2 regions of the Kitasatospora sp. NPDC056446 genome follow, and region 2 is predicted to be linked to the other one. Evidence: riboswitches for the same ligand, from Rfam matches in the RefSeq annotation. Region 2 holds a riboswitch; the other holds the start of a gene.
The links. A riboswitch is a leader RNA that binds a small molecule or an ion and turns the genes downstream of it on or off. The one in region 2 is predicted to bind cobalamin.

Region 1: it holds a riboswitch for cobalamin, as region 2 does, so the genes downstream of both, ACFQ6N_RS01070 (ABC transporter substrate-binding protein) here and ACFQ6N_RS13565 (HoxN/HupN/NixA family nickel/cobalt transporter) in region 2, are expected to answer to the same signal.

What each region holds. Positions count from the first base shown of each region.
Region 1 is NZ_JBHTRF010000001.1:217,598-224,496, reverse strand. Features, by position in the region: gene ACFQ6N_RS01100 (ATP-binding protein) at 1-221, shown strand, start outside; gene ACFQ6N_RS01095 (hypothetical protein) at 260-958, opposite strand; gene ACFQ6N_RS01090 (LuxR C-terminal-related transcriptional regulator) at 1,159-1,806, opposite strand; gene ACFQ6N_RS01085 (sensor histidine kinase) at 1,794-3,050, opposite strand; gene ACFQ6N_RS01080 (hypothetical protein) at 3,202-3,645, shown strand; gene ACFQ6N_RS01075 (LD-carboxypeptidase) at 3,776-4,804, shown strand; cobalamin riboswitch at 4,935-5,140, shown strand; gene ACFQ6N_RS01070 (ABC transporter substrate-binding protein) at 5,334-6,278, shown strand; gene ACFQ6N_RS01065 (FecCD family ABC transporter permease) at 6,459-6,899, shown strand, end outside.
Region 2 is NZ_JBHTRF010000017.1:118,306-125,204, forward strand. Features, by position in the region: gene ACFQ6N_RS13540 (Fpg/Nei family DNA glycosylase) at 1-303, shown strand, start outside; gene ACFQ6N_RS13545 (putative quinol monooxygenase) at 443-769, shown strand; gene ACFQ6N_RS13550 (AAA family ATPase) at 894-2,903, shown strand; gene ACFQ6N_RS13555 (hypothetical protein) at 2,939-4,612, opposite strand; gene ACFQ6N_RS13560 (ArsR/SmtB family transcription factor) at 4,667-5,050, opposite strand; cobalamin riboswitch at 5,132-5,346, shown strand; gene ACFQ6N_RS13565 (HoxN/HupN/NixA family nickel/cobalt transporter) at 5,378-6,493, shown strand; gene rpmG (50S ribosomal protein L33) at 6,547-6,711, opposite strand; gene rpmB (50S ribosomal protein L28) at 6,843-6,899, shown strand, end outside.

The sequences.
Region 1 (6,899 bases), on a different contig from region 2:
TGGACGTCCCCGCGCTGGTCGCCGCGAGCGAGCGCTTCTCCCCCGCCGACATCGAGCACGCCGCGCGCCTGGCGGCCCAGACCGCGTTCGAACGGGACGACGCCGTACCGGGGGCGACCACCGCGGACCACCTCGCCGCGATCGGCGCGAGCCGCCCGACGGTGACGGCCGCCATGGTCGAGGCGTTCCGCGCCGACATCGGCTCGCACGCCCGGCTGTGACACCGGGCCGAACCCGTGCGGCGGCAGCGCCCGGGGGGTCACGCGGCGGGGAGGCCGTCCATCATGTCCCGGAAGCGGGCGGACGGCCGCATCATGCCGTTGTCCCCGACGTTCAGGTTCTCCAGCCGGCCGTCCCGGTACCAGAAGATCGACGAGGTCAGCGGCGCCGGGTCGTTCGTCTGGAGCTGCTTCGACAGGTCGATCATGAAGCGGATCGCGTTCAGTGACGAGCTGCTGCGGATCGGCGTCGCGCAGAACGCGTTGTTCGTCGGGAGGGTGACCAGGGCGCCGTGGGGCAGCTCGACCCCGCCCAGGGCGTTCTCCAGGCGCAGGGCCTGGGCGGCGCCGGGCCACGCCCCCGTTCCGTTGACGGTGTGGAGGACGTCGCCGTTCGAGGCGTTGAAGGACTGCCGGTTGAGCGGCTCGCCGGCCAGGTTGGCGAAGGCCCGCTCCCAGAGCTCGGCCCGGCTGACGCTCCACTGGTCGGCGGAGTGCTCGGCGATGAGCAGGGCCTCGGTCTTCCCGCCCTTCTTCCCGGCGTCCACGCACAGGACGAGCGACAGCTCGTCGTCGATCTGCCGGGCCATCGGGTCGGGGCCGAGGGCGCGGACCGGGGTGACCAGCAGCCGCAGCCGGGGCCGGACCTCGAAGACCGATATCGCGGCCAGCGCCTTGCACGGGCCGTGCTCGTCGCAGAGCGGCTTCGGAAGGTTCTTGCGGTTGCCGAACAGCGGCATGGGTGGCTCCCCGGGTCGGTGCGGTGGTCGGGCCAAGGTCCCAGCATCCCAGCGGAGTTCGCCGCCGTCATCGGATCGCCGGATTCCCGTACCGCATCCGTCGATCCCGGGTCCCCGGGGGCCCGATAGTGCCCGACGAAGGAACAGGCACCGCGGGCTTCCACCGGTGGAACACCGACCCGCGGTCGGGCCGAGGCGCGTCAGGGGTTGTTCAGGTAGGTGAGAACGGCGAGGACGCGGCGGTTGCTGTTGTCGTCGTCGGTGACCCCGAGTTTGCCGAACAGGGAGGTGGTGTACTTGCTGATGGCGCTTTCGCTGAGGAAGAGCCGTTGGCCGATGGCCTGGTTGGACAGTCCTTCGGCCATGAGGCCGAGCACGGAGTGTTCGCGTTCGGTGAGCCGTTCGAGCCGTCGGTTCGACGATCCGTTGGACAGGAGCTTGGTGATGACGGCCGGGTCCATGGCCGTCCCGCCGGCGGCGACGCGTTCCAGGGCGTCGATGAACTGATCGCCGTCGAAGACGCTCTCCTTGAGGAAGTAGCCGATGCCACCGGCGCCGTCGGCCAGGAGCTCGCGGGCGTACAGCTGCTCGACGTACTGGGAGAGGATGAGGACCGGCAGTCCGGGCAGTTCGGCGCGGGCGGCGAGAACCGCCCGCAGTCCCTCGTCCGACTGGGTCGGTGGCATGCGGACGTCGACGACGGCAACGTCCGGCCGCCACGTCAGCAGCGCCTCCAGCGTTTCGGGGCCGGTGGCCGCGGTCGCCACCACCTGGTGCCCGTACGCCTCGATGAGGCGGACCATTCCGTCGCGCAGGAGGTAGAGGTCTTCGGCTACTACGATTCGCATGGCACCATCATCCTCACCCGGGTCGGGCCGCCTGCCGGGCTGGTGATCTCCAGGGTGGCGTCGAAGACCGCGAGGCGGCGGCGCAGCCCCGCGAGTCCGCCGTCGGCTCGCAGGCCGGCTCCGCCGCGGCCGTCGTCCTCGACGTCGATGACGAGGCCGGTGTCGTCCTGGGTGACGGAGATCCGGGCCCGGGTCGCGCGGGCGTGCTTGACCGCGTTGGTCAGCAGTTCGGCGACGGCGAAGTACATGGCGGACTCGATCGGCGGGTCCAGGCTGAGGCGGAGGTCCGCGCTGACGGCCGTTTCGAGCGGGCTGTCCAGGGCGAGGGCGCGGACGGCGTCGACGAGCCCGCGGTCGCTCAGCACGGGCGGGTTGATTCCCTGGACCAGGTCGCGGAGTTCGGTCAGTGACGCGGTGGCAGCGGCCCGCGCGTCCCGCATCAGCGTCCTGGCCTGGTCCGGGTTGGTTTCCATCAGCTTCTCCGCGGTCGCCAGCGAGAGCCCGAGCCCGACCAGGCGGGCCTGCGCCCCGTCGTGCAGGTCCCGCTCGATCCGGCGGATCTCGGCGGCCTGGGCGACCGTCGCATCCGCGCGCTGGGCGGTCAGTTCGTCCACCCGGTCCGCCAGCGCCATCGCGGGTGACGGGCGCAGGAAGCGGACGGCCACCGGCTCGACACACCGCCAGGCGTACGGGGCGCCGGCGACGGCCACGACCAGGCCGAGCAGTGCGGCGAGGCGCGCGGCGGGCTCCGGCCGGGCGAGCCCGAGGGCCGCTGCGGCCACCCCGGCCGGCGGGAGGGCGGCGACCAGGCCCGCGGTGAGCGGCGCGACGGCCGTGAACCGCAGGTCGCGCCAGTTGGCGGGGTCGCTCCACCGGACCCGCCACTTCTGGTCCATGAGGGCGTCGCGGCGGGTGCGCTCGTAGCCGAAGCCGTTCCACCAGTACCCGGTTGACATCCGCGTCACCGGCCCGGCCTGCCGGTATCCGGCGGGGATGACGGTGGCCGTCCACCTCGCGACGAGGAAGCGGACCATCCGGCAGACCGGGCGGGACAGGGCGAGCGTGCCCACGCTCACCAGCACGACCGGCGCCAGCCACGACCACGGGTTTCCCGCGCCCCACCAGATCCCCAGCGCCACGGCGGCGGCCCACACGGCCGGGACCAGCATGCTGACGGCCGCCACGACGCACGCCCGTACGAACCCCACGCCGACGCGCGCCGCCCACGAACCCAGCTGTCTCATGACTCTTCCTTCGCTTTCCGTCCGGTGCTCCCACTGTGCACCGCGCGGAGCCCGCCGAGGCCGTGGTCGGCCGGGGAGTGGGGCTACCCCCACCCACCCGTGGGTCCAGCCGGATACCGCGTCGGCCCGGCGCTTCCTAACGTCGGTGAGCATGGAAACCAACGAGAACACGGCCGGGACGGCACTCCTCGACAGCCCCCGCACCCAGGAAGCCTTCGACACGGTGAAGAACAGTGTCAAGATCTACGGCGCGCTCAGCGCCGTCGCCCTCCTCGCGGTCGTCGCGGTCGTCGCGGTGTCCGGCGGTCACACGGTGAACACGTTCATGTGGGTCCGGGCAGCCCTGCTGCCCGTGGTCGCCGTGCTGATCCACCGGATCACCGTCTCCGCCTCCCGGGGATCCCGACGGGCCTTCGATCGCGTGAGCGCCCTCGCCGTCATCATGCCGATCGCGATCGTCGGCGTCGATCTGATCCCGGGTGTCTGCCCGCTCTGGTACGCCGTGATGCAGGCGGTCTGCGTGCTGCCCGTCATCCGGGTCGCGTTCGTCACCCGGGGATCCGCGCTGCGCGCCGCCTTCCCCACGGCACGCTGACCCCTCGGCTCCCGCGTGCTTCCCGACCGCGCCGACGGCACCGCCCGATGCGCCCGGGGCACGCGGCGGACACCGGGCCCGGGTCCGGCTGCCGCACCCGACTGTCGGACCCGTCTGGTAGACAGGCCGCATGACGGCAATCGACAACGCGTTCGAATTTACCGGACGGCAGGACGGCCCGCTCCGGCCGCGCGCGCTGGCGCCCGGCGACCTGGTCGTCGTGTCGGCGCCGTCCGGGCCGCTGGAGGACGACGCCGCGGCGCTGCTGGCCCGTGGAGTGGCGGAGCTGCGGGAGTGGGGGTTCCGGGTGCACCGCACCCCGGCCACGAGCGGCGGCCGTCGGCGCTGGTGGGCCGCCGGGTCACCGGCCGAGCAGGCCGCGGAGTTCAACGGCCTGCTGCGCGACCCCGAGGTCCGGGCGATCGTGGCCCACACCGGCGGCCAGGCCGCGGTCGGCTACCTGGACCTGCTGGACATGGACGCGGTACGGGCCGACCCCAAGCCGTTCCTGGGCTGCAGCGACCTCTCACTGGTCCACCTGGCACTGTTCGGCAGGACGGGGCTGGTCGGCATACACGGCGACATGGCGACCTACGGCCTGGGCGGCTCCTGGCAGAGCGCGGCCACGGCCGCCCGCCGGGCGGAGCTCGCCGGGGTCTACGGCCGGCTGCTGTCGGCGGCCGAGCCGCTCGGGCCGCTGCCGGCCTCCGCCTCCTGGGAGTGCTGGCGGGCCGGGCGGGCGAGCGGACCGCTGATCGGCGGGCTGCTCGGCCGCCTGGTGGCCCTTCAGGCGACACCCTTCGCCCTGCCGGCCGAGCGCTTCGACGGCGCGCTGCTCTTCTGGGAGGAGGTGGACCGCCCGCTGTCGGCCCTCTGGCACGACCTGCACGTGCTGCGCCTCGCCGGGGTGCTCGACCGGATCGCGGGGATGGTCGTCGGCGTGCCGCACCAGGTGGCCGCCGCCGGCTGCGGCACGGACGTCCCGGCGCTGCGCGAGGTCGTGCTGGACGTGGTCGGCGACCGGGACCTGCCGGTGCTCGGGCAGGTGGAGTTCGGCCACGCCGGGCCGAACCTGCCGCTGCCGCTCGGCGTGCGGGCGACGGTCGACGCCACCGCGCGGACCCTGTCGCTGGACGAGGCGGCCGTCCGGCGGCCCTGACCGGCGCACCGGACGCGCGCACCTGACCGGCGGCACCGGACGGGCCGTCAGGCCGGTCCATCCGCCACCCCCCACGAGCGATCCAGACGATCATCCCGTGACCTGGCCCTCACCGGCCTGACCGTGCCTGATAGCGTGCCAACGCCGTGGTGTACGGGAAACCGGTCTGAGTCCGGTGCGGCCCTCGCCACTGTTGCCGCGGAGTACCGCGGCCCTCGCCGACCGGCTTTCCCAGCGGTCGGGACCACTGGGCGGGCTGGAAGAGCCGCTTGGGAAGGTCGGCCGCGGCACGTCGATGCGGAAGCCAGGAGACCGGCCACGGCGCGACATGTTCCACGAGGGTTTTGGAGAACACGTGCCCAGCGATCTGCCGTACCCGCATCCGGTCCGATCCCTACGATCCATGCCGTCCATGCGATCAGTTCGTCCCATACGTTCTGTACGTCCCATACGTTCTGTACGTCCCACAGGTCCGACACGTGTCGGCACACATGTCGGCCGGGCGGTCGCGGCCCTGCTATCCGTCGGCGTGCTGGGAGCCTGCGCGGGCGCCCCCGCACCCGTCGCCTCCGGCGGGACGACCGGCAGCGCCGCGCCGGTCAGCGTGGACAACTGCGGGACCACCGTGACGGTCGGCGCGCCGCCCGACCGGCTGGTGACGCTCAACCAGGGGGCCACCGAGGTCGCCCTGGCGCTCGGCCTGCAGTCCCGGATGGCCGGTACCGCCTACCTCGACGACGCCGTCCCGGAGAAGTGGAAGGCGGCCTACGACTCCGTCCCGGTGCTCTCCAAGGACTACCCGACGAAGGAGAAGCTCCTCGCGGCCCGTCCCGACTTCCTGTACGCCTCCTACTCCAGCGCCTTCACCGCCAAGGTCGCGGGCACCCGGGAGGAGCTGCGCGGCCAGGGCATCCCGTCGTACCTGTCCCCGTTCGGCTGCTCGGACAAGAGCCAGGTGCCGCCGCCGACCTGGCAGGCGGTGTGGGGCGAACTGGACGACGTCGCCAGGGTCTTCGGTGTCACGGAGCGGGCCACCGCGATCCGGCAGCAGCAGGAGCAGCAGCTCGCCGGGTTCACGGCGGCGGCCGCGGGCAAGGACCCGAAGGTCCTGTGGTTCGACTCGGACACCAAGGCGCCGTTCGTCGGCGCGGGCCACGGCGGGCCCCAGCTCGTGCTGGACGCCGTGGGCGCCCGCAACGTCTTCGCGGACCTGCCCGGCGGCTGGCAGAACGTCAGCTGGGAGAAGGTCGTCGCGGCGGACCCGGACGCCATCGTGGTCGCGGACGCCGGCTGGGACACGGCCCAGTCCAAGATCGACTACCTGACGAACGACCCGGTGCTGGGCAAGCTCACCGCCGTACAGCGCAAGGCCTTCGTGGTGGTGCCGTTCTCGGAGTCGACCCCCGGCGTCCTGCTCGCCGACGGCGCCGCCCGGGTGTCCGCGGGGCTGGGCCGACTGCACCCGGGTTCATGACCGCGCCCCACCCCGCCGCGCCCCACCCCGACGCACCCCACCCCGCCGTCGCGCGGCCCGCCGGTCCGGGCCCCGCCGCCCCCGCCCCGGCCCGCGCGGCGGCCGCCCGGGGGGGCCCCCGGGGGGGGGGCCCCCCCCCCGGCGGCCCTGGCCGTCGGCGCGGCCCTGCTCCTGGCCACCGTGCTGCTCGGCCTCGCCGTGGGCTCGCGGCACGAACCGGTCGGGACGGTGATCGACGTCGTGCTGCGCCGTCTCGGTCTGGGCGACCCGCAGGTGACGCTGCTGGACGACCAGATCGTCTGGCAGTTGCGGCTGCCGCGGGTCCTGGGAGCGGCTGCCACCGGCGCCGGCCTCGCGGTCTGCGGCGCCGTGCTGCAGACGCTGACCGGGAACGACCTGGCCGATCCCTTCCTGCTCGGGATCTCGGACGGAGCCGCCGCCGGCGCGGTCACCGTGATCGTCCTCGGCGTCGGCGTGTCCGGTGCCCTGGGCACCGGCGCGGTGTCGACGGCGGCCTTCGCCGGCGCCCTGCTCGCCGCCGTCGTCGTCCTGGCACTGGCCGGCGCGCGCACCCGGTCGCTACCGACCACCCGGACCGTGCTCGCCGGCATCGCCGTGGGA
Region 2 (6,899 bases):
TTCCGCCACGGCATCGACCCGCACCGGGCCGGGCGCGACCTCACCCGGAAGGAGTGGGACGCGATCTGGACGGACCTGGTCGCGCTGATGCGCGAGGGCGTCACCGCGGGCCGGATCGACACCGTCCGTCCGGAGCACACCCCCGAGGCGATGGGGCGTCCGCCCCGCGTGGACGACCACGGCGGCGAGGTGTACGTGTACCGGCGGGCGGCGATGCCCTGCCTGGTCTGCGGCACGGACGTGCGGACGGAGGAGCACGCCGCCCGCAACCTCTTCTGGTGCCCGGCCTGCCAGGCGGCGTGAGGCCCCCGCCCCGGGCGGCGTGAGGCCTGGGGCGGGCCGGTGCCGACCCTTCTGACCTGCGACGACGGGTAGCGTGCTCGGTGAGCAGTCCGTCCTGTCCGCAGTGCCACGTGCGAGCGTGGAGCGAAAGGAAGTCCCCATGATCTTCATCACGGTCAAGTTCGCGGTCCGCCCCGAGCGCGCCGACCACTGGCTCGACCTCGTCGACGAGTTCACCAGGGCCACTCGCGAGGAGCCCGGCAACCTCTTCTTCGAGTGGTCCCGCAGCGTCGACGACCCCAACGAGTTCGTCCTGGTCGAGGCCTTCCGCGACGGCGACGCGGGCAAGGCGCACGTGGAGTCCGCGCACTTCACCAAGGCCATGGACGACCTGTCGTACGCCGTCGCCGGCAAGCCGCGGATCGTGTCGACCGAGATCCCCGGCATGGACGGCTGGGGGGAGATGGGCGAGATCACTCCCCGGTGACGGGTCGGGGCCGTTCGCCCGGGAGCGGTGCGGCGCACCGCCCGGCCGAGTCCCCGATCGGCCCTCCGTCCGGGTGCCCAGCCCGTAGGCTGGGGCCCGGGCCGGGCGGAGGGAGAGCGGGCGGATGGAGCGGCACGAGGTGGTCAACACCGTGTCGGATGTCACGGTCGGCGGGAATCTGGTGCAGGCCGGGACCATCGGGTCGCTGCACATCCACGAGCGGGAGGCACCGCCGAGACCGCATCAGATCCGGCTCCCGCACGGCCCCTTCGTCAACCGCGAGCCGGAGATCGCCGCGCTGACCGCCGCGCTGCGCCGGGTCGAGGCGGGCGGCCTCGGGGTGGTGGTGTTCACCGGCCTGGGCGGCGTCGGGAAGACCGAGCTGATCGCCAAGTTCGCCGAGGAGCACCGGGAGCACTTCCCGGACGGCGACCTCTACGCCGACCTGCGGGCCTACCGGCACCAGGGCGGGGTGGACCTCCCCGCGCTGCTGGCCGGGTTCCTGCGCGCCCTCGGTACCGAGCCCCCGGCCGTGGAGGCCGAGCGGTTCACCGCGTTCCGTACCGCCACCGCCGGGCGCCGGTGCCTGTTCTTCCTGGACAACGTCGAGCACGCCGCGGAGGTGCGGGCGCTGGTCCCCTCCGGCGGGCTGCTGGTGGTGGCGAGCCGGCGGCGGCTGCCCGCGCTGCGGACGGACGGTGCCGAGGTGCGCCGGCTCGGGCCGCTGAGTGCGGCGGCGGGCGCCGAGCTGGTGCGCGGCTGGGTGGGTTCCGGCCGGGGCACCGACGGGGAACTGGCGGAACTGGTCGAGCTGTGCGGCGGGCTGCCGCTCGCGCTGAACGCGGTCGGGAGCCAGCTGCTGGACCGGGACAGCCTGCCGGTCGGCCGGGTGCTGGCCGAACTGCACGACCGGGAGGGCAGGCTGGCGGTGCTGGAGGATGAGGAGAACGACCTCGGCGCGACGTACGACCTGGTGTACGAGCGGCTGACGCCGGCTGCCCGGGCGCTCTACCACCTGATCGGTGTGCAGCCCGGCCCCTTCGTGTCCGCCGCACTGGCGCGTGCGGTCGGCGTCGAGCGGGCCGAGCGGGCGATCCGGGAACTGCGCGACGTCCACCTGCTGGACGAAGTGGTGGACGACGACCCGGCGGAGGACCGCTTCCGGGCCCACGACGTGGTGCGGCTGCACGCCTACGGCCGGACGCGTGACCTGCCCGACCGTGACGGGCTCCTCGCCGCCGTCGTCGCGTACTACCGGGCCCGGGCCTCGCTGGCGGACCGGACGATGGCTGGGAAGCGGCTGCGGCTGCAGGACCCGAGCGGCGACGACCTGCCCGGCTTCGCCTCGGAGACCGCGGCCCTGGAGTGGCTGTACGCGGAACGGGCGAACTACCGCGCGGTGGTGGAGGCGGCGGCCGAGCAGGGGTGGCACGGCGAGGTGTGGCGGCTCTGCGAGTCGCTCTGGCTGCTGTACCACGACCGCAGGCTCTACCAGGACTGGATCGCCACCCACCGGCTCGGGGTCGAGTCGGCGCAGTGGGACAACCAGCCGGCCGCCGTGGTCCGGATGCGCAACCAGCTGGCCCGCGCCCACCTCGACCGCAAGGAGTACCAGCTCGCCGCCGGACAGCTGGCGCTCGCCACCGAGCAGGTGCCGCTGGTGGCCGACCGTCAGGTCGTGGGCGTCCTCTACGAGACGGACGGCCTGCTCTGCCTGGCCGACGGCCGCCCCGGCGACGCGGTCGAGCGGTTCACGCTGGCCCTGGCGGAGAACCTGGGCGACGACCACGGCGAGATCGTCCAGAGCTACAACCTCGCGCAGGCGCTGATCGCCGACGGCCGCCCGGAGGAGGCGCTCACCGTGCTCGCCGGGGCCACGGCCCAGGCCGAGGCCGGCCGGGACAACGACATGCTGATGAAGCTCCCGCTGGTCCGGGCCCGGGCCCACCGGGCGCTCGGACAGCTCGCCCTCGCCGTCGCCCAGGCCCGTGACTGCGCCCGGCAGGCCAGGGAACGGAGCCAGTACGCGAAGGAGGCGCAGGCGCACGGCCTGCTCGTCAGCCTCGCGGAGGAACTGGCCGACGAGGAGCTGGCGGAGCGCAGCCGGGAGCGGCTGCGCGAGCTGCGGGGGTAGCGGCCCGCCCCGGCTCGGTCAGGTCCAGGGCCCGGTCAGGGCTCGGCCGTGAACGAGACCCGGGTGCGCTGCTCCCCGGTGCGGACGGTGAGGCCGTGCTCGGTGAGGTCGGCCGGGTCGCCGCCGTCGGCGAGCCGGCAGGCGACGGCGGAGCCGAGCAGCAGCGGGTCGATGCCGGGGTCCGGGGCGCCCCAGCCCGGTTCGGCGCGGGCCTCCAGCAGCCGGCCGGTGTGCAGCCGCAGCAGGTGGCGGTCGGGGCCGAGGGCGGCCACCGCGACGGCGAGGCCGGGGAGTTCGGCGGCGGTGTCGGCGAGCCAGCGGGCGGCGGGGCGTTCGGCGTGGGCCTCGGTGCGGGCGAGGACCTCGGCCGTGTAGCGCAGGGCGTCGCCGGGGTGGTCGTCGGTCAGGGCGTGGAAGCCGCGCGGGGTGTGGTCGTGGGGGTCGAAGGGGTAGCGCCGCAGGCTGACCTCCGGGCCCTCGCTCCTGCCCTCGACCTCGTACGCGGTGGGCCGGTCGGTGTCCCCGGGGCAGGGGACGGGCCGGGGGTAGGGCGGCAGGGCCGGTTCGTCCCGGGGCTCGTCCAGCCGGTCCAGGAAGGAGTAGAGCAGCGGGCGCAGCAGCCGGGCGGATCCGCCGGGGTGGGCGAGTGCGCGGCCGGTGATCTCCCGGAGGTCGGCCGGCGCCTGGGCGAAGGCCAGTTCCAGCTGGGCGGCGAGGTCCCCGTCCGGGTCGAGCAGGGGTGCGGCCTGGCCGAAGGCGTAGCCGGGGGAGCGCGGGTCGAGTTCGGCGGCGCCGGTGGCGACGAGCAGGGTGCGGTGCTCCAGGGCGGCGCCGTAGACGGTGACCGAGCCGTGGTCGCCGATCACGCAGTCGGCGGCGACGAGCGCGGCCTGCCAGCCCTGGTGGGGCGGGATCAGGCGCAGGCCCATCCGCCGGGCGTCGTCGAGCAGGGCCCGGGGGTCGTGCCGGCTCCAGACGTTGGGGTGTAGGACGACGGCCACCGTGTACTCGTCGGCGGGCAGTTGGCGGACCAGCCGCTGGGGCAGCCGGGGGTGGCTGCCCAGTGACGAGTGCTCGCTCCAGGTGGAGCTGACGACGACGAGCCGTCGGCGGCCGGTGGCGCCGAGCGCGGCGCGGTAGGCGTCGCGGGAGCGCCGGCTGGCGAGCATCCGGTCGAAGCACGGGTCGCCGACCACCTGGGCGACGTCCAGTGCCTCCGGGCAGGAGGACCGAAGCCGGTCCAGCTGTTCGGGGTGGGAGAGGCCGAGGGCGTCCACGAACACCCGCCCGTGGTGGGTGAGTTCGTTGCGGGACAGGCCGGCGGAGCTGACCGTGTCGCCGGTGGACTCGGCCACCAGGCGGTTGTAGCCGGCGCCGTGCGGGAGGACGACCAGCCGGGCGTCCAGGCGGTGCATGGAGGAGTGGACGGCACAGGCGACGGCCAGGTCGAAGGGGAGGCGGACGGCGTCCTCCCAGTCCAGGACGGTGTAGCCGGGCAGGTCGTGCAGGTAGTCGTCCAGGGCGCGGTCGGCGAAGACGGAGCCGGGGTTGACGGTGAAGTACCGCTCGATGCCGGCCGGGCTCAGCAGGGCGAGGACGTCCAGGACCCGGGTGGCCGAGGTGAGGGTGCGGGCGACCGCCAGCACGCGGGCCTTGACCGGGTCGGTGTTCCATCGGTCGGCGGGCCAGGCGTGGGGGTGGGACGGCACAGCATGATCGTACTCACCCGGGGTGCGCGCCGGGCGCTGTTCCCCGAGTGTCGGTCAGCCGGCCGCGGCGGTGGGCTCGTGGTGCTCGCCGGCGGCGCATTCGTCGAGGAGGGGGCGCATGCTCTCGTCCACGAGCCGGTAGCGCACCACACGGCCGTCCTTGTCGCCGGTGACCACGCCGGCCGTGCGCAGCAGCCGCAGGGCCTGGGAGACGGCGGGGTCGCGCATGCCGGTGGCGACCGCGAGGTCGGTGACGGCGAGCGGGCCGGCCCGGTGGAGGGCGAGCAGCAGGGCGAGCCGCCCGGGGTCGGCGAGCAGGGAGAACCGCTCGGCCCAGGACCGGACGTGCGCGGTGTCGCCGATCGCGGCGATGGCCTCGCAGACCCGGTGTCCGTCGATGGTGCGGTGGCCCGCGCGTTCGGCCGGTACGAGATGCATGTCCGCATTCTCGCAGGAGCGGGGCTGTGATCCTGGACACCTGCGCAGGTGCGCAGCCTTGCACGGGTCGGGCGCGGCCCCTACGGTGTTCCCCGCCGTGGTGCTCGGGAAGACCGGTGACGGACCCCCAGGGGTCCAAGTCCGGAGCGGCCCTCGCCACTGTGATCGGGTCAGTTCCTTCGTCCGCGAGGGAACGCCGTCCGTGTCCACGACGCCACTGGGTGCCCCGCGCACCTGGGAAGGCGGACTCGGACGTCCCGTAAGCCAGGAGACCGGCCACGGCACTTCACGACGTCATTCCACGAGGTGTTGGAGCGTGATCCGGACATGACCCTGCCCGAAACCGTCGCCGCGGACGCGAAAGCGGTGCCGTCGGCGCTGCCCGCCTTCAGATGGAAGCGCGAGGACACCCTGCGCACCGCCGGATTGATGGGGGTGATCCTGGCCATGCACGTGGTGGCCTTCGGGACGCTCGTCTTCCTGGTGGCCCCCGAGGGGTACACGGTCGGCACCCAGGTCTTCGGGGTGGGCCTGGGCATCACCGCGTACACCCTCGGGATGCGGCACGCCTTCGACGCCGACCACATCGCGGTGATCGACAACACCACCCGCAAGCTGATGGCGGACGGCAAGCGGCCGGTCTCGGTGGGCTTCTGGTTCGCGCTCGGGCACTCCTCGATGGTGGTCATCATGGCCGCCCTGGTGGCGGGCGGCGCGCAGCTGGCGAACACGCTGATGGACGACGAGTCGGCCACCCACAAGTGGCTCGGGCTGGTCGGCACCACGGCCTCCGGCGCCTTCCTCTACCTGATCGGCGCGCTCAACCTGGCGGCGCTGTTCGGCATCCTCAAGGTGTTCCGCTCGATGCGGGCCGGGAAGTTCGACGAGGCGGAGCTGGAGGCGCACCTGGACTCGCGCGGCTTCATGGCCCGGGTGCTGAACCGGGCGACCCGCTCGATCACCCGGCCCGGGCAGATGTTCCCGGTCGGCATGGTGCTGGGGCTGGGCTTCGACACCGCGACCGAGGTCACCCTGATGGTGATGGCCGGCTCGGGCGCGGCCGCCGGGCTGCCCTGGTACGCGATCGTCTGCCTGCCGCTGCTGTTCGCGGCCGGGATGAGCCTGTTCGACACCCTGGACGGGACGTTCATGAACTTCGCGTACCAGTGGGCCTTCTCCAACCCGGTGCGCAAGGTCTACTACAACCTGACCATCACCGGGCTGTCGATCGCGGTGGCCTTCATCATCGGCACCATCGAGCTGGTCGGGGTGCTGCACGAGAAGTTCGACCTGACCGACCCGGTGACCGGCTGGATCGCGAACATCTCGCTGGACAACGTCGGCTACGCGATCGCCGGGCTGTTCGTGGTGGTCTGGGCGCTGGCGATCGGCTACTGGAAGCTCGCCAAGGTCGAGAAGCGCTGGGTGCCCGAAGGGTCGTGAGCGCGTCCCCGCGGAACGGCGCCTCCCCGGCCGGGGAGGCGCCGTTCCGGCGTTCAGCGCTCTTCGCGGAAGTCGACGTGCCGGCCCGCGACCGGGTCGTACTTGCGCAGGACGATGCGGTCCGGGTCGTTGCGGCGGTTCTTGCGGGTCACGTACGTGAACCCGGTGCCGGCGGTGGAGCGGAGCTTGATCACGGGGCGCAGTTCGCTGCGGGCCATGGGGTGTCCTCCTGGGGCCTGGGGTGCTGGGTCGGGTGCTGGACCGGAACCGTACACCGAAATGGAATTCATTTTCATCTGGTGTAACGTGAGCCCTGTCCCCGCCCATTCCCGGACGCCAGGGAGCACCCATGTCCGCCCACTGCCAACTCACCGGCCGCCGCCCCGGGTTCGGCAACGCGATCTCG